One region of the Peribacillus sp. NPDC096540 genome, then DNA from elsewhere that is predicted to be linked to it. Evidence: predicted binding sites of a transcription regulator. Region 1 holds the regulator's gene; each other region holds the start of a gene.
The links. Region 1 encodes Rex, which represses fermentation and respiration genes when NADH is low (regulators of the CRP and FNR family bind a similar motif). Its sites were predicted from a motif close to TTGTGAAATATTTCACAA; they were not measured.
Positions count from the first base shown of each region.

Region 2: ACQKMR_RS06095 (cytochrome c oxidase subunit 2A) is a predicted target of Rex. The motif match lies at 4,622-4,639, and genes of this name have one in related genera.
Region 3: qoxA (cytochrome aa3 quinol oxidase subunit II) is a predicted target of Rex. The motif match lies at 6,368-6,385, and genes of this name have one in related genera.

Region 1 covers NZ_JBNNTG010000031.1:56,603-64,579, forward strand. Annotated here, with positions in the region: gene groL (chaperonin GroEL) at 1-779, opposite strand, end outside; gene groES (co-chaperone GroES) at 839-1,123, opposite strand; gene ACQKMR_RS22070 (CPBP family intramembrane glutamic endopeptidase) at 1,458-2,183, shown strand; gene ACQKMR_RS22075 (YdiK family protein) at 2,180-2,392, shown strand; gene ACQKMR_RS22080 (redox-sensing transcriptional repressor Rex) at 2,420-3,079, opposite strand; gene moaC (cyclic pyranopterin monophosphate synthase MoaC) at 3,114-3,623, opposite strand; gene ACQKMR_RS22090 (ABC-F family ATP-binding cassette domain-containing protein) at 3,753-5,672, shown strand; gene tsaD (tRNA (adenosine(37)-N6)-threonylcarbamoyltransferase complex transferase subunit TsaD) at 5,955-6,968, opposite strand; gene rimI (ribosomal protein S18-alanine N-acetyltransferase) at 6,965-7,417, opposite strand; gene tsaB (tRNA (adenosine(37)-N6)-threonylcarbamoyltransferase complex dimerization subunit type 1 TsaB) at 7,443-7,977, opposite strand, start outside.
Region 2 covers NZ_JBNNTG010000004.1:146,296-154,272, forward strand. Annotated here, with positions in the region: gene ACQKMR_RS06075 (carboxypeptidase M32) at 1-1,506, shown strand, start outside; partial or broken gene ACQKMR_RS06080 (transposase) at 1,781-2,067, shown strand; gene ACQKMR_RS06085 (b(o/a)3-type cytochrome-c oxidase subunit 1) at 2,149-3,804, opposite strand; gene ACQKMR_RS06090 (cytochrome c oxidase subunit II) at 3,801-4,280, opposite strand; gene ACQKMR_RS06095 (cytochrome c oxidase subunit 2A) at 4,297-4,443, opposite strand; purine riboswitch at 4,819-4,920, shown strand; gene ACQKMR_RS06100 (xanthine phosphoribosyltransferase) at 5,083-5,682, shown strand; gene ACQKMR_RS06105 (nucleobase:cation symporter-2 family protein) at 5,675-6,988, shown strand; gene ACQKMR_RS06110 (type III polyketide synthase) at 7,606-7,977, shown strand, end outside.
Region 3 covers NZ_JBNNTG010000006.1:34,202-42,178, forward strand. Annotated here, with positions in the region: gene ACQKMR_RS08080 (sugar ABC transporter ATP-binding protein) at 1-128, shown strand, start outside; gene ACQKMR_RS08085 (ABC transporter permease) at 130-1,137, shown strand; gene ACQKMR_RS08090 (hydrolase) at 1,530-1,748, opposite strand; gene ACQKMR_RS08095 (hypothetical protein) at 1,968-2,678, shown strand; gene ACQKMR_RS08100 (S1C family serine protease) at 2,908-4,143, shown strand; gene ACQKMR_RS08105 (hypothetical protein) at 4,418-4,726, shown strand; partial or broken gene ACQKMR_RS08110 (nucleoside recognition domain-containing protein) at 5,923-6,119, opposite strand; gene qoxA (cytochrome aa3 quinol oxidase subunit II) at 6,505-7,452, shown strand; gene qoxB (cytochrome aa3 quinol oxidase subunit I) at 7,524-7,977, shown strand, end outside.

The DNA of each region.
Region 1 (7,977 bases):
AGAGTTGCAAGCGCTTCGCCTTCTACATCTTCAGCAATCAATAATAGTGGTTTCCCTTGTTGAACAACTTGCTCAAGTACAGGAAGGATTTCTTGGATATTCGTTACTTTTTTATCCGTGATTAAGATATATGGATTGTCTAAAACAGCTTCCATTTTATCTGAATCTGTAACCATATAAGGAGAAGCATATCCACGGTCGAACTGCATACCTTCTACAACGTCCAATTCAGTTGTGAAACCTTTAGACTCTTCGATTGTGATGACGCCGTCGTTACCAACACGTTCCATAGCTTCAGCAATCAGTTGACCTACTTCTTCATCATCTGAAGAGATAGCAGCAACTTGTGCAATCGATTCTTTGTTTTCAACAGGTTGAGAAATAGCTTTTAATTCTGCAATTGCAGTATTAACCGCTTTTTCGATTCCTTTACGGATACCCATTGGATTAGCACCAGCTGTTACATTTTTAAGACCTTCACGAATCATCGCTTGCGCTAGAACCGTTGCAGTAGTTGTACCGTCACCAGCTACGTCGTTTGTTTTGCTCGCTACTTCAGCAACCAATTTCGCACCCATGTTTTCGAATGCATCTTCTAATTCGATTTCTTTTGCGATTGTTACACCGTCATTTGTGATAAGCGGTGAACCGAATTTTTTCTCAAGAACCACGTTACGACCTTTTGGTCCAAGCGTTACTTTAACTGCATCTGCAAGTGCGTCCACACCACGAAGCATTGAGCGGCGTGCTTCTTCACTAAATTTAATTTCTTTAGCCATTTATAAGTACCTCCCTAAAATTTTAAGAAAATTTTCGTTCAGTTAAGTTTGATGTATAATTAGCCAATAATAGCTAAAATGTCGCTTTCACGTAAAATTAAGTATTCAGTATCTTCGTATTTCACTTCAGTACCAGCATATTTTGAGAAGATAATTAGATCGCCTTGGGCAACCTCTAAAGCAACACGTTCGCCATTTTCAAGAACACGGCCTGTACCAACTGCTACGACCTTACCTTCTTGTGGCTTTTCTTTTGCAGTATCAGGAAGAACAATACCGCTTGCCGTTTTTTCTTCAGATTGAACTAGTTCAATAATAACGCGATCACCTAATGGTTTTAACAAGTGAAACAACCTCCTCATATTCTCTTGATAATTTGCTTTGTGATTATTAGCACTCTTCATCATCGAGTGCTAACACATTTATAATATTAAATAAACCGAGCCTTTTTTGCAAGTATCTTATCGAAAATTTTTTATTAATTTCTGATAAATTCTGGGTATACTACTTTAGGATAATGTTTCTTTTAGCAAAGTAGATGAAATGTTCTTATATGCGTACGTTTAAGTGGAGTTCTGTCTCATTATTTGATACCATTTTGGAGTATACGTTTAGGGATTGTCCCCATGTCAGGACCGTTATAAGAGAAAGCGGACTAAATAAAAGGAGTTTTCATTTTTGAAAAAAGAATATTGGTTCGTCATCATCACTTACATAGCCATGCAATTATCCAGTATTGTTGGGGTACCCCTTTTCATGCTGATCGGGTCTTCAACTGGAATGCCTGCTGATGAACTCCAAGTGAAGTCTGCAGCATACTGGATTGTTTTCAGCTTTCTCATTGCTCTATCCTTGATCCTGTTGTTAATGAGAAAAGATATGAGGGAAAAGATGGACAGAAGCACTACAGCTTCCATTCCCACGTCCATATTATGGGCATTTGCCGGAGTGTTCCTCGCTCTTTTTGCGCAAATCATTGCTGGAATCATTGAACACATGCTCGGGGTAAAGACTGAATCTGAAAATACGCAGAATCTTATTTCACTCATATACGAAGTCCCAATAGTCATTTTCGTGACTTCAGTAATTGGACCTATTTTGGAAGAAATCCTTTTCCGGAAAATCATTTTCGGATCACTTCATAAACGCTTTAATTTCTTTATTTCTGCTTTAATCAGCTCAGTTATTTTCGGCTTGGCGCATGGTGAACTCGAACATCTTCTTTTATATTCAGCAATGGGCTTCACCTTTGCTTTTCTTTATGCGCAAACGGGCCGCATCCTCGTTTCCATGAGCGCACATATTGCTATGAATACGCTTGTTATCATCTTTCAAGTTGTAAAACGGGAAGATATTGAGAAGATGCTAGATACTGCACAGGCCTTCATCGGAGGTTTATTATGAAACGTCAATCACCATTATTCATGGGTATCATCTATGCAGGCTTAGGAGCTCTTTTTACCGCTATCGCGATTCAAACCGTTAGTTCTTCTGGATGGGGAGTTTTTGCCTACATACTCGTACTAATTGCGACACTAGACTTTGGGTCAGGGTTACGTATGATCATGCTGCACTTTAAAATTAAATCCGTAAACAAAAAGAAGAAAAAATAAAAAACGCTGCGAAGACGCAGCGTTTTTTTATTCCTCTAATGCAACTTCATCAACTACAGGATAATGCTTTAAAAAGTAAATGAGAGACTGAAGCTCTACAGCCAGATCAATGTGGTGAACTCTTATGGACGGCGGTACAGTCAGCCGAGCAGGCGTGAAATTCAATATTCCTTTAATATCAGCTTTAACTAAACGATCGGTTATCGTCTGAGCCACTTGGGCAGGTACTGTCAAAATAGCTGCTGTAATATTATTTTCCTGCAAAAGGGTATCGATTTGGTCCATATGATAGATTGGAACATCAGCAATTCGCTTTCCAACCTTATCTTCAGACACTTCAAATGCCATTTCAATTTTTGTATTATTATTTTTCAAAAAATTGTAATTTAAAAATGCGGTCCCTAAATTCCCTACCCCGATTAAAGCGACTTTTGTCAATTCATCTTGATCTAGTGTTTTTCTGAAGAAGGATAGTAAATAATTCACATTATAGCCGTAGCCCTTTTTTCCAAGCGCGCCAAAGTAGGAAAAATCACGGCGTATTGTAGCCGAATCAACTTTTACAGCTTCACTAAGCTCTGCCGAGGATACTCTTTGTTTACCTGAGGAATGTAAGTTCTTTAAAAATCGATAATATAAGGGCAACCTTTTAGCTGTTGCCTGCGGTATCTTTGGGTCATGGTTCATCGTTCTTCCCCGCCTTCACACATGCTTTTCAAACTTATTCTTCTTTATTTGTTTGATTCAACTGTCTTTTGTAATCGTTACTAGATACTCCACCTGTTTTCTCCACTAAAAATGTAGGCCCGATTACCATTCCTTTATCAATAGCCTTACACATATCGTAGACAGTTAATGCCGTCACGGATGCAGCTGTTAACGCTTCCATTTCAACACCTGTACTCCCTTTTGTCTTGGCTTCTGTTTTTATTTTAAGCCTATAACCTTGTTCTTCTTTTACCCAATCAAAGGCTATATTGACCCCTTGTAGAGATATAGGGTGACACATCGGGATTATATTGGATGTATTTTTGCTGGCCATGATGCCTGCAACCTGTGCAACTGACAGAACATCACCTTTTTTCATTTGCTGGTTCGTGATTTTTTCATATATTTCATCGTTCAATAAGATACTCGATTGAGCTGTTGCCGTCCGAATGGTTTCAGGCTTCGCACTCACATCAACCATTTTAGCTCTGCCTTGTTCATTAAAATGCGTTAAGTCTCCCATTAGAGCCCCTCCTAAATCATACACTATTATTCCACATTATGTAACAGCTTGTTTTTCCTTAGACCTCAGCTGTTGCCGATAATTACTATAATACGTTACACTAACAATAATCAATTGAGGTGAAAATTTATGATTTTATTACAAATCAATCAACTATCAAAATATTACGGAGCTGAACTTATTTTATCAAATATGAAGCTCGAAGTTCAAAATAAAGATCGAATTGCATTAGTTGGCCGAAATGGCGCTGGAAAATCAACTCTGCTAAAAATCATAGCTGGACAACTTTCCCATGATGGCGGCGAGATCATCAAACCCAAAGGCGTCTCTATTGGCTATATGGCACAGGATACAGGTTTAGAATCCGAACTTTCCATTTGGGATGAGATGCAGACTGTATTTAAAGACCTGCTAAAACAAGAGAAAGAACTGCGCCGACTTGAGGCCGAAATGGCCAAACCTGATACTTTTGATAACGAAATACTTTATCAAAAGGTATTAAATGAATATGACACTTTACAGGTAACCTTTAAGGAAAAGGGGGGCTATCAATATGAAGCAGATATCCGTTCCGTATTACATGGTCTTCAGTTTGGTGACTTTGACTATTCCACCCTCATTTCCACGTTGAGCGGAGGCCAAAAAACACGGCTTGCATTAGGGAAGCTGCTTTTAAAGAAGCCCGATATATTGATTCTAGATGAGCCAACAAACCATCTGGATATCGAAACTCTCTCCTGGCTTGAACAATATTTACAAAGTTACCAAGGTGCTGTACTTATTGTTTCCCATGACCGCTATTTTCTAGATAAAGTTGTAAACCAGGTGTATGAAATTTCAAGAAATAATATGAAAAAGTACTATGGTAATTACAGTTCTTACTTAGAAGGAAAAGCGGAAGATTATGAACGGGACATGAAGCAATTCGAAAAACAACAAGGTGAAATCGAAAAACTGCGCGACTTTGTTCAACGTAATATCACAAGAGCTTCGACCACGAAAAGAGCGCAAAGCAGACGCAAGCAGCTCGAAAAGATGGACGTATTGGACAAGCCGCAAGGTGATGAAAAATCCGCTAATTTTTCATTCCAGATTGAGAGGCAAAGCGGAAACGAAGTACTCCATCTTCATGACTTGGCTATCGGTTACGAAGGAGAAACTGTATCAAAAAATATAAATTCCCGAATGACAAAAGGAGAAAGTATAGCTCTTGTTGGCCCAAATGGGGTTGGAAAATCAACGTTATTGAAAACGATCATCTCTAAGCTGCCTGCAATTTCTGGCGATTTCCGTTTCGGAACAAACGTTGAAGTCAGCTACTATGATCAGGAACAAGCCAATTTGATTTCTAATAAACGCGTACTCAATGAATTATGGGATGACTATCCCCTTAAACCGGAAAAGGATGTACGCACGGTACTCGGTAATTTCCTTTTTAGTGGGGACGATGTTTTGAAAACAGTTTCGACATTAAGCGGCGGTGAAAAGGCCCGGCTTGCTCTAGCCAAAATGATGATGGAAAAAGGGAATTTTTTAATTCTTGATGAACCAACGAACCATTTAGATCTCGACAGCAAATTAGTGCTTGAAAATGCTTTGATAGATTATCCAGGAACCATTCTTTTCGTCTCACATGACCGTTATTTTATTAATCGAATTGCAACAAAGGTCATTGAGCTATCTAAAGACGGCAATGAAGAGTTCCTCGGCGATTATGATTACTATGTAGAGAAAAAACAAGAGCAAGCAGAAATCGAAGCACTCGAACAACAAAATAAATCAAAAACTGTAGAACTAATCGTTGAAAAGACAAACTACAAAATTGATAAAGAAGCAAAAAAAGCAGAACGCCAGCGAAAACGCCGTATCGAGGAAATCGAAGCAGCCATGGAGCTACTGGAAACTGAAATAAACGAATATAATGAGCTCCTTTGTGACCCAAACGTCTTTCAAGACCATGAAAAGGTAATGGAAGTTCAGACGAAGCTCGATAAAGCACAGGAAACTTTAGATCAGCATCTTGAAGAATGGGCTGAATTAGAAGAATAAACAAACGGACCGAGTTATTTGACTCGGTCTTTACATGATGTTTTGAAAAGATCCCCACAAAGTTATCCACATTTCTATACACAAACAAGTTGCTACTAAATAGGTACTCAATTAATTTATCCACAATATCCACAGAAACTTATACACTTATCCACATAACGATCGGTTATACACAGTGGCCTTGATAAATAAAAAAATGTTATCCACAGAATATTCTATTTTTTATAAAAAACATGATAAAAAGACAGGATACCGAAGTTTGGTATCCTGCCTTTATTATCGTTAGAAAACTTCTAAATCTAATCCGGGGTTTCCGTTCAAGTCTAACCCAGAGCGCTTCCCTTTTTCGAACATGACACTTGCAGCTGCACCAATCATAGCTGCATTATCCGTACAAAGATATAAAGGGGGAATAGAAATATTTATTGGTAAATCCATAAAGGCTTCAGTAAGTGCTTCCCGCAGGCCTTTATTAGCGGCAACCCCGCCTGCAAGTAACACCTGTTTCACATCATATTCCTTAGCAGCTTTTACAGCTTTTGTCACAAGTACCTCTATGACGCTTGCTTGGAAGCTTGCTGCCAAATCTTTAGGTTCAATTTTTTCTCCACGTTGTTCTGCATTATGCAAAGTGTTAATTACTGCTGATTTCAAGCCGCTGAAAGAAAAGTCATAGCTGCCATCCAGCCATGCCCGAGGCAGTTTCAAAGATGGTGAACCTTCTTGTGCAAGCCTATCGATATGCGGACCGCCTGGATAAGGAAGACCTAAAGTTCGAGCTACTTTATCATATGCCTCTCCTGCTGCATCGTCCCGCGTCTCTCCTATTACTTTAAAGGATCCGGGCTCCTCTAAAAGCACCAACTCCGTATGGCCTCCTGAAACGACTAATGAAAGGGCTGGGTACTGAATTTCTTGAACAAGCCTATTTGCATATATATGGCCCGCAATATGGTGCGTTCCAACAAGCGGGATTCCATGAGCAAAGGCCACAGCCTTTGCAGCATTAACACCTATTAGCAATGCCCCTACTAGCCCAGGACCTTCCGTAACAGCAATAGCGTCCAACTCTTCATACGTCACACCAGCCTGAAGTAAAGCCTCTTCAAGGACGATTGTAATCTGCTCTACATGGTGTCGGGACGCAATTTCAGGTACAACACCACCAAACCTCTTATGACTTTCTATTTGTGAAGCCACGACATTGCTCAATATCTCTGTTCCATTTTTTATGACAGCTGCGGCAGTTTCATCACAGCTGGTTTCAATACCTAATATAATTTGATCTTTTTTCATGAAAAATTCACCCACATAACATAAGCATCTTCTTGATTATCTGTATAATAATTTTTACGAATTCCGCCCTTTTGAAAACCTAGTTTTTCATAAAGTGAAATGGCCACTGCATTACTAACACGAACTTCAAGCGTCATCCTCACAACGCCCATGCTAATTGAGATTTCAATCATCTTTCTAAGCAGAGCTTCACCTAGCTTTTGCCCTCGATATTCAGGTAAAATAGCGATGTTGGTAATATGCGATTCATCAATGACAATCCATGCCCCGCAATAACCGGCAATTTTCCCTTCATCTTCAATAACCATGTAAACAGCATATTGATTATGATTTAATTCATTAAAAAAAGCTTCCCGGCTCCAAGGCAAAGTAAAGGATTGTTTTTCAACGTTTAACACTTGGTCGATATCTTCCGTTTTCATCTTTCGAAACGTCAATGTTTTACTCATAATAATCGGTCGCTTTCCTATTATTTTATTTCCCCTGCTGTTCGAGCCACTTAGCTTCCGCTTCAGCCATCCGAATATAGTTCGGTACAAACTGGTGTATGTCCACTTCAGTTTTGTTTAGACCAATAAATGCAAGTTCGCTTGGTCGGGAGTTAAATAACTGTTCGGGGGAAAATACTGCTAAATTCCCTAACACTTCCGTAATCGCTTCCCGATGGATTTCCACATCCTGACCAACAAATAAAACAGGACGCTTTAATTCCTTTAATCGAATTGCCCATTCAGAGGATAGAATATTGCAATCTTCAATAACTGTTTTTAACACATTATTTTCTATTTCATATAATCCAGTATAAATCTGGCCTCTTCTTGCATCAAACAAGGGCGAAACTAACCCGTTAAAATAACGTCCATTAGCAGCTAAAACTTCTAAACTAGAAACAGCTGATAATGGAATTTTCAGCGTCCAGGCTAATGTTTTTGCAATTGTCACGCCTATCCTAACCCCTGTATAAGATCCAGGGCCTTGAGCAACCACAATTTTAGTCAATTCCTTCGGA
Region 2 (7,977 bases), on a different contig from region 1:
GGTATTAATCTGATAGAAAAAGAATTTCAAGAATATGTAAAGAAAATTTCAGCCTATAATGAAGCCCTCGCATTAATTTATTGGGATTTACGTACAGGTGCTCCCAAAAAGGGAGTAGAGCAGCGCTCTGAAGTTATTGGGGTAATTTCCTCTGAAGTTTTCAATATGATTACAAGTAAAGAGATGGAATGCTTCATCGAGGACCTTACAACAGAGGAAGCTTCTCTTAGTGAAACGACGAATAAAATGGTTCAAGAATGTAAAAAAGAGTTTGAAAGGAATAAGAAAATCCCAGCAGACGAATTTAAAGAATTCGTTATTTTACAATCCCGGTCTGAAAGTGCATGGGAGGAGGCAAGAGAAAAGGCGGATTTTTCGTTATTTCAACCTTATCTGGAACAAATTGTCGCCTATACTCGTAAATTCGTTGAATATTGGGGTTATGAGGGTGAGAAATATAATACCCTATTAGATATGTATGAACCAGGTATGACTGTTGACATTCTTGATAAGGTATTTAGTCAATTGCGAGCAAGTATAGTTCCTCTAGTAAAACAAATAGCAGAGAGTAAATATCAACCTGAAACATCTTTCCTATTTAAAGAATTCCCGAAAGAAAAACAGCATCAACTCAATCTTCGAGTTTTAAAACAGCTTGGATACGATTTCAAGGCTGGCAGGTTGGATGAAACAGTCCATCCTTTTGCGACTGGAATCAACAGAGGTGATGTAAGGGTGACAACCCGCTATGATGAATATGATTTTAGGGGGGCAATTTTTGGTACGATTCATGAATGTGGGCACGCTATCTATGAGCAGAATATCGCTGAAGAGTTAACGGGTACACTGCTTGATAATGGGACGTCAATGGGAATCCACGAATCACAATCATTGTTTTTCGAAAATTTTATTGGACGGAACTATAGTTTCTGGAAAAATAAATACCCTCTTTTAAAGGAGTGTGCACCAGAACAGTTTGCAGATGTGAAACTTGAAGACTTTTACCGCGGCATTAACGAATCAAAACCGTCCTTCATCCGTATTGAAGCTGATGAACTGACATATCCTTTACATATTATGATTCGTTATGAACTGGAGAAAGCACTATTTAATGGAGAGCTTGAAGTGAAGGATTTACCGGAGGTTTGGAATAAAAAATACAAGGAATACTTAGGGATTGTACCTGAAGATGATGCTAAGGGTGTTCTACAAGATGTACACTGGTCAGACGGCAGCTTTGGTTACTTCCCATCCTATGCATTAGGGTATATGTATGCTGCACAAATCAAGCAGGCTATGCTTAAAGATATACCTGACTTTGATAATTTGTTGGCATCCGGTGATATTGCTCCAATTAGAACATGGCTTAATGAAAAGGTACATAAATATGGAAAAACTAAAAAGCCACTTGAGATTTTGAAAGAAACTACAGGAGAAGGCTTAAACGTGCAATATTTAATAGATTATCTTGAAAGTAAGTATAAGGAAGTTTATAAAATTAATTAAAGTCTTCAAATAAAAAACCCTTGGCAAATCTGCCAAGGGTTTTTTATGGCTTGTACAATTTGAACGTTGATTGGAACGTAGGGCACTCGCTTTCCGCGGGCGGTCCGGAAGCCTCCTCGGCTTGCGCCTGCGGGGTCTCACCTAGACGCGCTTTTCCCGCAGGAGTCTCGCACCTTCCGCTCCAATCAACTTTGTATAAAATTTAGATAGAACCCCTTTTGCCTACAGTCTTTTTTGTTTTAAAATGGAAGTATTAAAACTTGAGGTGATGAGGATGCTTTCTAAACATGATTCTATTCAGCGGGATCAACTTGAAATGATTACTTTAGATCAACTGGTGCGAGCGAACCATTCGGTTCGAAAAATTGAGGCCGCCATTGACTTCTCATTCATATATGACTTGGTGAAAGATATGTATTCAGAGGTAGGACGCCCAAGTATTGTTCCAGCTATTTTAGTTAAACTGACATTCATTCAATATACTTCGGTATTCGTTCAATGAGTAAAACGATTGAAGAAGTTGAAACAAATATGGCTTACCGTTGGTTCTTAGGCTATGGGGTTCGGAATGTTTTAATTCCGAACCCCTTTTGTCTACAAACTGACCTTGGAAAATCTGCCAAGGCTTTTTATGGTGTAGGATCACCATAATTTAAATCCTTTTGATCCCGGTGGTGCATTTTGAAGAATATCAATAAACGGAATTGTATACGCAAAGAGAATGAGTGCTGCCGTTATTCCAAGCCATAGTTTCCAATTTTCAAAAACGAGTGGCGTTTTTTCGGCTTTATCAGAAACTTCACCAACAGGGAACTCTTCGTTGCCTTTTGGAGCAAAGAAGGCCAACTGTATAAAAATAATGAGATATAAAATAATCCCGATAAAGAGTATAGTTCCACCTACAGCTTGTGCAATTTGATAAGGAATCCAATCAAGTGCCTGTGTGGAATCTCCATAAGTGGAGTACGAAGAGCGGCGAGGTGCTCCCAGCAGTCCAGCGATATGCATGGCCCCAGACATAAAGGACATCCCAATTGCCCAAAAGACCCCTTGAATAATCGCTAATTTATTTAATTTTTTTGTTAAGGTGCGTCCAGTTAAATGGGGAACAAGCCAATACGAAATCCCAAAGAATGTTAGGATTACGGAAGTCGCCAATGTTAAATGAAAATGTCCTGTAACCCATATAGTATTATGGACAACCTGGTTTAATTGGTTTGAGGCATTGACTAATCCTCCGGCACCTGCTGGTATGAAAGCCGCCATTCCGATAAAAGGTACGGTAAAACGGGCATCTCCCCAAGGTAGCATCTTAAACCAACCGAATAGCCCTTTGGCACCCTGTGAACGTCCGTATTGTTCAAAAGATCCGAATAAAGAAAAGGCAGTCATTAAAGATGGAACAACGACTAAGAAGGTTAAAATTACTTGTAAAAACTTCCAGACGGGATCGATACCGGGTTCTAGCAATTGGTGATGAAGTCCAACAGGGATAGAGAAAAGCAGGAAAAGAATAAAAGACATTCGAGCCAATGAATCTGAAAAAATTTTCCCGCCAATGACTTTAGGAATCACTACATACCAGCACATATAGGCTGGTAGCAACCAAAAATAAACGAGCGGATGTCCAAAATACCAAAATAAAGTTCGGCTTGCTAAAACGTTAATAGAATCCACCCAACCTAAAGACCATGGGAGAATTTGAAATAACACGGTAGCTGCCACTCCGATAGTAGCAACAATCCACAGTAGAGTATTTACAACAGCCATAAAACTTAATAATGGGCTTGCTTGGCCTCGATTGTTTTTCTTCCACTTGCAGTATGCCGCTATAAGGGCTCCACTACTAATCCAGCTGCCAACGATCACAAGTGTTAAGCCACCATAGAAAATAGGATGAGCTTGAAGAGGTGCATAAAAAGTATAAAGGACAGATGCTTCATTTAATAAAACCATAACAGCGGCCATAACAGTGCCGAGTGTCATTGTCCAAAAACCAATCCAGCCTGCAATTCTGGAAGGGGTGGACAATGGACCGATTGTTTTACTAACTGCTGATAGCTGGAATCCTATGATAAAGAAAGTTGTTAACACCAGAGCAAGTAAAACTCCGTGAACCGTAAGTAATTGATAATACGTTATACCGGCAGGTAATTCCATTCTGCCTGAGCGAACCAAAGTTTGAAGTAATCCTGCAAATCCTCCAAGTGCTAAAGCAATAATGGCTACATAGAAATGAGCCATGGATAGTTTTGCATCCAGTGGGTGAACTTTTTTATTTTCAGCAGTTGTTATCATTTTGAAACCACCTCGATACGGGAGCTCATCATGTGGTGACCAACTCCGCAATATTCATTGCAAATAATCAATTTTTCTCCTTCATTATTAAATCTAGTGGTATATTCACTGACGAATCCAGGTTCAAGCATCATATTAACGTTAGTCCCAGCTATCTCAAAGCCATGGATAACATCTTTAGATGTTGCGATAACTTTGACAGTTGAACCTTTAGGGATCTCCACTTTTACAGGACTATACGAAAAGGCAGAAGCTACAAACACTAATTCATAGTCCCAATCTTTTCCTGTTACTTCATGTAAGCCAGGGGCATTAAATGGAGCAGTGACCTCCACTTTTTCAGGATCAATTGTAACTAAACAGCTGGGAGGTTGATTCCCTAGATAGAAAGCACTAACCCCGAGCACTGTCAAGAAAACTAGCAGGGCAACTGTACCGAAAATCAACCAAATCTTTTCAAACTTGTGCATGTGCATTATTTCGCCTCCTCAATTAACCTAAACGATTTACAAAAATAAAATAGATACTGACCCATACAATAATTAGAATAATTCCTAGTATTAAAACAGAAGCAAGTGTACCTTTTAAATTAGAAGTCTCTTTTATTTGTAATTTGTTCTCAAGTTTAGGTGCGGCCATCGTTTTCACTCCTTTCTAATTTCAAAAAAGACATGAGTACATGTTCATCATACAAAAGTAACAGTAAAATAGTATCCATCTTTTCTCTATTCACAAATTGTTCAATCGTTACTTTTATAAGTTCGATATAGTGTAAAGTTGAAGTGAGTATAAAAACTTGCATTTGATGTGTACCAAGTTGTGAAATAATTGTGAAGATTATACAGTCTGGATATTTTCACACGTAGACGATAGGGAAATATCCTATGAAACAATTGATTAATTTCTAAATTTTCTAAAAATGCGAATGATCATTTATTATTTTAAGTGAAAGTTCGGTTTTTTTGTTGAAAATACCTTTTCAAATAGAGCAAGCGTTGTTATAATTCATATATTACAAAAATATAAAGTTTCACTCGTATAATAGCAGGGATATGGCCTGCAAGTTTCTACCGAATTACCGTAAATAATTCGACTATGGGTGAGTAATAGATCTTGTTGCACAATGAAAGGGTTTTGTTGATTCCTTTTTCATTTATGCCCGGGAAATATTGCCTCACTCTAAAAAAAGTGCTGCAATGTTTCTTGGGTTTTTTATTTGTCGGGAAGCATTTGCATGACAATGGGTTAAATATACATCCAAGATTGGGAGGAACCTTCATGCAACTTTTAAAGGAAAAAATCTTGTCCGAGGGTCAAGCTTTATCAGAAGATATTTTAAAAGTAGATTCATTCTTAAACCACCAAATGGATCCTATCCTGATGAAAGAAATCGGTAAGGAATTTGTGAAACGTTTTGAACATAAGGAAATAACGAAAGTACTGACGATTGAATCTTCAGGAATTGGACCCGGGCTTATGGCGGCCTTAGAATTGGAAGTTCCACTAATTTTTGCACGTAAACGTAAATCACTTACTTTGACTGAAGGTTTAGTGACAGCTTCTGTTCATTCCTTTACCAAACAAGAAACGAATACAATCACGGTGTCCAATAAATATATTGAAGCAGGTGATAAGGTATTGATCATCGATGACTTTCTTGCAGTTGGTCAAGCAGCCCGAGGTCTAGCGGATATTTGTGAGCAGGTTGGAGCAGAAGTGGCTGGAATTGGAATAGTAATTGAAAAAGCTTTCCAAAGTGGTGGGAAGGATCTTAGAGAACAAGGCTTCCAAGTAGAATCTCTAGCTCGAATCGCAAAATTGAAATTCGGAGAGATAACATTCGCTGATGAACAGGAAGGGGCAACAGTAAATGTCTAAACAATCACCAATAAAAGTTGCTTCTTTAGGATTACAACATGTACTTGCGATGTATGCAGGTGCGATTGTTGTTCCCTTGATAGTCGGTGGGGCGTTGGGGTTAAACGCAGCGCAGTTAACTTATTTAGTATCGATTGATATTTTAATGTGCGGAATAGCAACCTTATTACAAGTGTGGAAAAATAAATTCTTTGGAATTGGGCTCCCAGTCGTTCTTGGGTGCACATTCACAGCAGTTAGCCCGATGATTGCGGTTGGTACACAATATGGAGTCACTACCATTTATGGAGCCATTTTGGTCTCAGGATTGATTGTGGTTATAATTAGTAAATTTTTTGGTAAATTGGCAAGATTTTTCCCACCTGTTGTTACAGGATCAGTAGTTATGATTATAGGAATCACACTCATTCCAGTTGCGATTAACAATCTGGGGGGCGGCCAAGGTGCTGCTGATTTCGGTGCCTTGAATAATGTGGGTCTTGGTTTTGGAACGTTGCTATTTATCATTTTCATGTATAAATTCTCAACGGGATTTGTTCGTTCCATTTCTATTTTATTAGGGTTACTAGTTGGAACATTCGTGGCTTTCTTCTTAGGTAAAGTGGATTTCAGTTCAGTAGCAAGTGCTTCTTGGTTGCATTTACCTCATTTTTTCTACTTTGGAACTCCGACTTTTAACATAACAGCTATTATTACTATGACATTGGTGGCAATAGTTAGCTTAGTGGAATCAACAGGTGTTTATTACGCATTAGGGGAAATTACAGATAAAGAGATTTCAGAAGATGACCTAGCACGTGGATATCGTTCTGAGGGGATTGCAATCATGTTGGGCGGGTTGTTTAATGCATTTCCTTATACGGCATTTTCACAAAATGTCGGTCTTATTCAATTGTCCGGTATTAAGACAAGAAATGTCATATATACAGCAGCTGGCATGCTTATTTTGATCGGATTTGTTCCTAAGATTGGCGCGTTCACAACCATTATTCCTTCATCTGTTTTAGGCGGAGCGATGGTAGCCATGTTCGGAATGGTTATTGCAGCAGGAATTAAAATGTTAAGCAAAGTAGACTTTGCTTCCCAAGAAAATTTATTGATTATCGCCTGTTCAGTAGGAATGGGACTTGGAGTAACGGTTGTTCCTGAGCTATTCGCTCAAATTCCAGAAAGTATCCAAATTTTAACGGATAACGGAATTGTGGCAGGAAGTTTGACAGCTATTTTCTTGAATATTGTTTTCAACATCTTCCCTGCAAACGGGAAAGTGAAGGAAGCACGTATCGAAGGACGGAAAGTAGCCTAAATAGTTTCGAAAAAGCTGATAGATTTATACCTTAAAGTAAACTGCCTCAAACGCACAGATATTTTTGCGTTTGAAGCAGTATTTTTTTATTCTGATTAGTTATTAAAACAATACCGGATTAGAAAGAAAGCCCTCCAAAGAATTCTAATTTTTTTAATAAAAAAAAGATTTAACAGATAAAAGGAAACTCTCTTCACTTTTTGAATATATTGATAGTATCTATACAGGAAAGTAAGTGATAGAGATGGAAAAGAAATATTGTATTCATTGTCGAACTATATTAAATCAGGAATGTAGATGCCGAGTGTGTGGAAAAGAGGAATTTCAAAATATCATTATACAAGTACAAAACCAATCCTCAATAAAGAAGGAAGAATGAAGGCCCCCCTTACCGTTTGTAAAGGTAAGGGGGGTTTTATGATTTAAAAACTACATTTCAATCATCAAGATATTATAATCTTACGGTTCCCATTCAGTATATGGGTTTTTTACCTGCTTTATAAAAAGGAAAAACCCAAATATTTAAAAAACATATATATATCACTATTTATCGTTAAAGCATTAAATGGTTTTTTGTGGGTATATTAACCATATCATGTATATTAAGGGGTGGGTTCATGCCATATGTATTATCCGCATCTCATATAAAACTTCCTTATTTACTTTCACAGGAAAAGATCATGGAATTTTCCAGGGAAATCTTTGGTTCCTCTTTTAAGAATATTGAACGATTATTGAGGGCATTTAAAAATGGCCAAGTCGAAAATCGTTATTTTTCAAATGATCTTGATTGGTTCAAGGAGGAACATACGTTCGCGGAAAGGAATGATATATATATTAAACAAGCAGTCGAGTTTGGTAAAGAAGCAATTGAAAAATGTTTAGCTAACACTGAATTTTTAAAAGATAAGCTGCAGCCAAGTGAGCTTGATGCTTTCTTTTATATTTCAAGTACAGGGATGGCTACTCCTACCATTGATGCAAGAATA
Region 3 (7,977 bases), on a different contig from region 1:
AGTTGTCCGAAATCATGGGTATTACTAATCGGACTTATGTGTTATATGGCGGAAACACAGTCATCGAATTAGAGACAAGCAAAACCAATGAAGAAGAACTACTATTCTACTCAACAGGAGGTAAATAGGATGAGCACACCGATTCCTGTTCACACACAGACAACAAAAGCGAAGAAAAAAGTAGACTTATTCGACTTTTTCTATAAATACGGCACAATCTTGACGATTATCATTTTGATTGGGATATTTGCCGTTTCGAATCCATCTTTCATACAAGCTAATAATCTAATTAACATTCTACGTTCTATTTCAATCGTGACCATCATTGCGATTGGAATTACGATTTCCTTAACTGTGGATGGTTTTGACCTATCCGTTGGTTCTGTCGCATCATTGGCTAATGCGATCGTCATTTCGATGTTTGTTTGGTTTTCTCAGGATACCTTTATTGCGATATTAGCTGCAATTGGTGCGTCGCTTGTAGTAGGAGCATTAAATTCATTCATGATTGTAAAATTGAGAATCCCTGACATGCTGATGACATTAGCGACCATGTTCATCATCCAGGGAATCGCACTTACCTATACAAAAGGAGCAACGGTTTCACAAAATATGGTCATGCCTGATGGAACGTTCGCTGAAGGACTGATCAGCCCATTTTTCGCTAAGATTGGACAGGTCCCTTGGATTATCTTGATCATGGCAGTCATTGTGATAGCTACCCATATCTTTTTGACTTATACAAAGCACGGTCGTTATATGTACATTATTGGGGGAAATAAGGAAGCTGCCAGGCTTTCTGGAATTTCGGTAAATAAATACAAAGTACTGGCCTATCTCCTTTCGGCTCTCTTTGCCGCAATCGGGGGAATTGTCCTTGCTTCCCGCGTCATGACATCCGAAATCAATTCCGGGTCTCCTTACTTAATGGATGCTGTTGCGGCTGCATTTATCGGTTCATCTGTTCTAGGAGCAGGGAAACCGAATGCCTTCGGAACCTTTATCGGTGCAGTCCTGATTGGAATCCTTCAAAACGGGCTGATTATGATGTCTGTCCCATACTACGCGATGGACATCGTTAAAGGAACCGTACTGGCTCTTGCGCTAGCGGTTACCTATTATAAACAAAAACACTAGATTTATATGTGAATGCCATCTTCTTTACGTAAAGTAATCCGCAAAACGTTAAATATACCAGAATCGTTACCTATTCAATGAAACATTTCTGGTATATTTTTATTTAAGTTTATCCATTTCCAAAACTAATCCCATCATATTCTTCATCCTGTAAAACTCCAACCCATCCGATTGTTTGATGTACCCCATGTTTTAATTCACTTTCTTTCGAGGATGCGTTCATCCTCTTTCTTTTTAAAAAAACAGAACCTTGTTATTTCAGGTTCTGCTTAAGTATTCTCCTATTTAAAGTTTTGGGTTGCATCTTTGCCTTTGAATTTGTTATCTCCCAATATGCCGATTTCTTTGATATGGTTTCGGGCTGTTTCGTCGCCTAATTTATAAATGATGGCTTACAGCTTTTTCATAGCTGCACCGTATTTATCATTTGTTCGGTCATGATGATAGAGAAGATACGGTACATGAGAACGGGCATATGCCTCCAAGTCATCTGTTCGATGTTCCTCTAGGCATAGCTTTAATTCTACTAGTTCCTCATCTGTTGCATGTATCGTAAAACTTGGATTTTCCTCAAGTTTTTGTCCTAGTACATCGCCGCTGGCCAAATCCACAAGTTAGGTCTGTTTTTCCTGCATCATTTTTTCATCACCCTTTCAAGCTTTTATCTATGATGTACCACTATCTGTAAAAATATAATCATAAAAGTGAACATTCTTTATAATAAATCGATAGAGATAAAGATGTCAGATATTTCTTGTGAAATCAGGTAAGATAGATTTATAGAATAATATGGTAGCATTGTGCATTCAACAAAAGTGAGGAGTGACATTTTGAAGAAATTATTCATACTTATTTTAATGACTGCATTCATTGTTTCAGGCTGTATAACAAGGGATTACGATTCCAATATGGAGCTAGGAAAAAGTCAGGTAAAAGAGGAAAATTATTTAGAAGCCTATGAGGCATTTGAATTAGCGTATAAAGAAGACCAAACAGATGAAGCGAATGAGTTGATGAGCCTATGCGGTCTTTTGGCTGATGGAATGAAGAAATACGAGGAACAAGATTTTGAGGCGGCTCAAGTGTTTTTTGAAGAAGCTGCTAGATATAAGGCAAATCATGAGGAAGGTAAGCACATGGTACAAAAGGCATTTGGAATGTCCTCAGAAGCAGGAGAAGCCAGTGCAGAGGCAGTTGAAGACACTGACGCAGAGGGGGGGCCAGTAGAAACAGAAATCAAAACAAATAAAAAAGATGAGGCCCCTGGCACATCTAAGCCAGCTGATATAGGAAATAACGAGAGTAACGAGGATTCGGATACGACATTGACGAAAGCTCAGGCGGAAGATCTGGTGAAAGACTACGCTGACATGGAAAACTATCCTCAGTTACAAATCCAATATGATCGTGAAGATGAAAAGGGTGATTACATATTCCAAGTCTTTGAAATGGTCAATGACAGTAAGGGAAGTGGGCATACTGCTACTTGGGCCTGGTATGGCGTGAATAAGAATACAAAAGAAGTCTATGAGCTTATGTAAGAAATAGAATAGATAAAAAAAGGTGCCTTGTTATCGAGGCATCTTTTTCGTATAAGGCGCAAGAAATCTCAGAGCAATTACAGTCAATATTGTTTTTTTTTGGTCAAAATTCGTTTTAATATCATATTTTTTGTAAAAAGTTTGCCGTATTCTTTATTTCTTAAGAATTTTTTAATAAATACTGTTTATGATGGAGCCAAGTAAAAGACTTTCATAGGAGGGGTAAAGGATGGAGAATTATAATGGAGATGAGCAAGTTCAGGTAAAGGTTGAATCGAAAAAGGGCAAGTCGCTTTGGGTAACTAGTCTTGTTTCTGGAACTGTTGCTTCTCTAGTTACATCCTCTGTATTTGTATTTGGTGGAGATTTTATAAATACAGAGAAAAACACAGTGACAGAATCATCACAAACGGCAGGAGCAGAACAAACCGAGAGCGTGGAAAAGAATAAGAGTGTAAATGCAGAAAAGTTATCGACTAGCACAGATTCAAATGAAAGAGCAGATATGGTTGCATCAGCGTCAAAATCGATTGTAGGTGTCGTAAATTTGAAAGAGACGCAAAATCAGAACCCATTCCAGCAGCAAAGTACGGAGAGTGAAACTGTTGAGAGCGGCACGGGGTCAGGAGTTATTTATAAAAAAGATAATGGGAAGGCCTATATCATAACGAATAATCATGTTATTGAAGGTGCTAAGGAAGTGGAAATTTCATTGTATGATGGACAAAAGGCAACTGCAGAGGTTGTTGGTGCCGATGCTCTAACAGACCTAGCGGTTTTGACGATTGATGCCTCGATAGCACCGGAGGGAATTAATTTTGGGGATTCAGATAGCATGCGTCCAGGTGAAGAAGTTTTGGCCATTGGTAACCCGCTCGGACTTGATTTCTCACGTTCGGTTACGCAAGGAATTGTAAGTGCTACTGGGCGCTCCATTTCAGTTGATACATCTGAAGGAGAGTGGGAACTTGATGTCCTTCAAACAGATGCGGCAATTAACCCTGGCAACAGTGGAGGTGCATTAATCAATACTGCTGGTGAAGTAATTGGCATAAACAGTTTGAAAATATCTGAAAACGGTGTGGAAGGCTTAGGTTTTGCGATTCCAAGTAATGACGTAATACCGATTGTAACGGAACTGATTGAAAATGGAAAAATCACGCGGCCATATTTAGGGGTCAGCTTGGCCAACACAGAGGAACTTCCACAGTATTATCTTCAAAATGTCCCTGAAGCTGCAAAGTCAGGTGTAATGGTAACCAGTATTGAAACTGGATCGGCGGCTGCGAATGGAGGACTTAAGCAACAGGATATCATTGTGGAGATTGATGGATCGAAAATTAGCACCTCTGCAGAATTAAGGAAACACCTATACACAGATAAGAAAATCGGCGATAAAGTAAAAGTTAAAGTTTATCGAGGTAACGAAGAGAAAACCTTAACGATTACGTTGCAAAATTCATAAAAAAAGAGAAATGACTCCTGAGCAATTGGCAGGAGTCATTTCTATAGATATTCAGTTAACAAAAAATATAGATAGTATAGAAAAGTAATAATGTGGGAAAAAATAGGTAGTGTATTTTTACTGTTTGCTTTATTTTCCATATAGTCTTGAATACCTAAAAGCGAGTAGTCATCACTTATATTTGTCAAGGTTTTCATTGTGAATATATTGAAAATTATAAAAAGTTTGACAAATTTGTGAAATGTAATAAAATAGAAAGAAAGGGGATGAAATAATGGAAGCTAATCAGAAGATGTTAGATGCAGTGAAGTGGGTATCAGGCACAGGTTGTGTAATCGGAATTATTATTTTTGCTTTAAGTTTAATTGTAAGCGATTACAATAAGGATTATATATTAACTGCTGTTGGAATGGCCATTACACTAAGCGCAGCTGCCATTTTCCTAGTTGGTGTATTTTTTGTCCTAACAGAAGAAATGGTGATGAACACACATAAGGGTGAAAGAATTGTACCAGAAACAACTAAAATCATAAAAATAAAATCAAGAGTTAAAACAAAAAGAAGTACCGAATACAGTAACTAAAGCAATGAGTAAAGCGTAATAAACGTTTGTGTAGATGGCTTTCTTATCAGGTTCACCAGCATACATGAACATTACTAGTTGTTCGCCTGCTTGCAGGAATGCAGTTGCCAAAAGGACAATCATTCTTGTTCTGAAAAAGGTCATATAAAACAACACCAAGAGCAACGGCTGTAAGAACCATGGAGGATATGAACCCCATTGTATTTCCATATGGAAATAACTGTTTCATACTTATATTACATCATTCTTTTCAGGTAGATGAAGCTACATCCCAGAATGCTTGTGAAGAATCAGCAGTCGGTACGAAAGTGAAGTTGTATTCTGAAACTGGGAACTGAGAGTAGCTCACTCTAGAGACGTGTATTCAAAGGATCGCTTGAAATATTTCTTGGTGCATAACGAGTGCTGCAGGATATTGTACGAGATTAAAGTGTAACCAAGTGCTCCAACAAATGAAAGCCTATTCAATGTTCCAAATCCAGTCGACTTAGAATATGTGTAAATATGATGTGCTTGGCCATCCAAACCAAACTAACTACATTCCTGAATGAAAAGTTCTCACTCTACATTCTGAACTATACCCACGAAAAATGGACACCTTAAAAAAGTCCATTTTTTTCGTGGTTTTTCTTTGTGCGTATGAAGAATCAAAAGGGTTGCAGTTCGTCAAAATTGGATATTTAAGTATTGGGTTTCCGTTATACGTAGGGGGGAATTCCAGAGAAGTGGATGGGAGAATATACTTGAAGTAACATGTGGTGAAACGACCTGCCCCTGGTCACTTTACAAGGTTTGATGTGCAAAAGGATATCCCTTTTTCACCCACTCATATTCAACAATACACAAATAGCAGGCTCTCCCAAATATAGGGTGCGCAGGACTGAAATGCTTTTTAGGAAAAGTAATTATGACAAGGCAATAAGTATTGCGAGGAGAAAGAACCCAATTACTAATCAAAGTTCTTTAAGAAAAGTAACCATGTTGTAGAGCAAAGTAACTCAAGTGTGCCTGTGATTAGTCCTAATCCAATGTACACGTCCTTCCCCCTAAACTTTCCCCCATTTTCCTTGTGCTTTGAAAATGGACTTATTTCCTTTCCCCTATTTTCAACCAAGCCTATTAGAATGGCTAACAGTGCCACCGCAAATGTTCTAGAAAGGCAAACAAGTAGGTATCATAAAGTACCAGAATGTTTATTTCCCACTCTTTGTTTCCTTATATATATTGACCAGTGTTGTACCAGAAGGGTAACGAAGCAGGGAAAACAACATGGTGTACAATGCCGTTACCCACGTCAATGGTCGAGTGAGTAATAATCGTTTTTAATCCTGAATACCATCGACACCATTAATGATCCCGTCGTTAGGTACCTCATTAACAGAAGGGGTAATATCCACAATATTCAGTGATTTAAAATGCGGTCTTGAGGTAATTTATGCGGAGACTATGGTGTGAAAGGTTATATTTCATTATATTAAAGTAACATTAAATGGAAAATAGATCGGGAATACTTGCAAATCCTTCACTAATAAGTGAATTCTCCGTAAGTAAGATATTAAACAGTTATTATATTTCATTTCATTAAGATTTTCGAACATTTCAGTTCAGTTACCATCTTCTTACTGCTCTTTCATGAACTTTATGTGACAGATGTCACTTTATATTGTCTTTTTTTACACTTGGGATTAATATTGGTATGTCGGGGTTTGTGAACATGGTAACACTTTGTCCGAATAATTACCAATAGGAATTATATTATGTAAGAAAGGGGTAGTACTATGAAAATAAAATGGGCTTTATTAACTATACTTTTTACCATTGCGACTGTGCTAACCGGTTGTGATAACCCATTAATGGTCTTGGACCCTAAAGGGCCAGTAGCTGCAAAACAAGCGGATGTCATAATGATTTCGATTTGGACAATGGCATTTGTCGTTCTTGTCGTAATCGTACTGTATATCTTTATGATAATGAAATATCGTGCTTCCAAACAGCGTGATGATTATGAACCACCTCATATTGAAGGAAGTAAGGTTCTTGAAATAATTTGGGTTGCAATCCCAATTTTAATCGTCGCTTTCCTTTCAGTTGTTACTGTTCAATCAACAAATGAAGTCGAAGCAACACCTAAAGGATACGAAAAGCAAGAACCGCTAGTTATTTACGCTTCATCTTCTAACTGGAAATGGCATTTTAGTTATCCGGAAGAAAATATCGAAACAGTTAACTATCTGTTTTTACCGACTAACCGACCAATTGAATTTAAACTTTATTCATTCGGACCAATCTCCAGTTTCTGGATTCCGCAACTTGGAGGACAAAAATACGCGATGTCCGACATGGTTAACACACTGCACTTAGCAGCTGATGTACCAGGAGAGTATATGGGTCGAAATTCAAACTTCAGTGGTTCAGGTTTTGCTCAGCAAACTTTCAACGTTAAGGTAATGCCTACAAAAGAATATGATAAGTGGGTAGATGAAATTAAAGCTACAGCTGAACCGATTACTGAAGATAAATTCAATAAATTATTAGAACCTGGTCATGTGGGGCAATCAACGTTCACTGGAACTCACTTAGAGTTTTCACCAGCTCCTGAAGGGGAACATGCTGGTCATAGTATGCACGGATCATCTGATAATGAAAAAACTGATTCTGAGAAATTCGATGAATCCACCAAAGATTCACACGAGGAACATTCAGAACACAGCAACATGAATCATTAAGAAATAAACTCTCGTTCGATAAATCAATTAGTTTTACCAAGGAATATTTTCCTGAAAGGAGTCACAAAAGTATGGATTACTTTGATCGATTTGCCGTACCTCATCCAAGTCCAGCGATTTATGCATCCATGGTTGCTATTGGCTTAACCATGATTGCGGTTGTTGTTGGAATTACCTATTTTAAAAAATGGGGTTACTTATGGCGTGAGTGGTTAACAACGGTTGACCATAAACGTATTGGTATCATGTACATCTTGTCAGCACTACTTATGCTTTTCCGTGGTGGCGCCGATGCTATCATGATGCGTGCTCAAACGGCTATGCCTGATAACGGTTTGTTGGATGGACAGCATTATAATGAAATCTTTACTACACACGGGGTTGTCATGATCCTGTTTATGGCTATGCCATTTATCATTGGGTTAATGAACATTGTTACACCATTACAAGTTGGAGCACGTGACGTAGCATTCCCACGTCTAAACGCAGTAAGCTTCTGGTTATTCTTTATGGGTGCAATGCTAT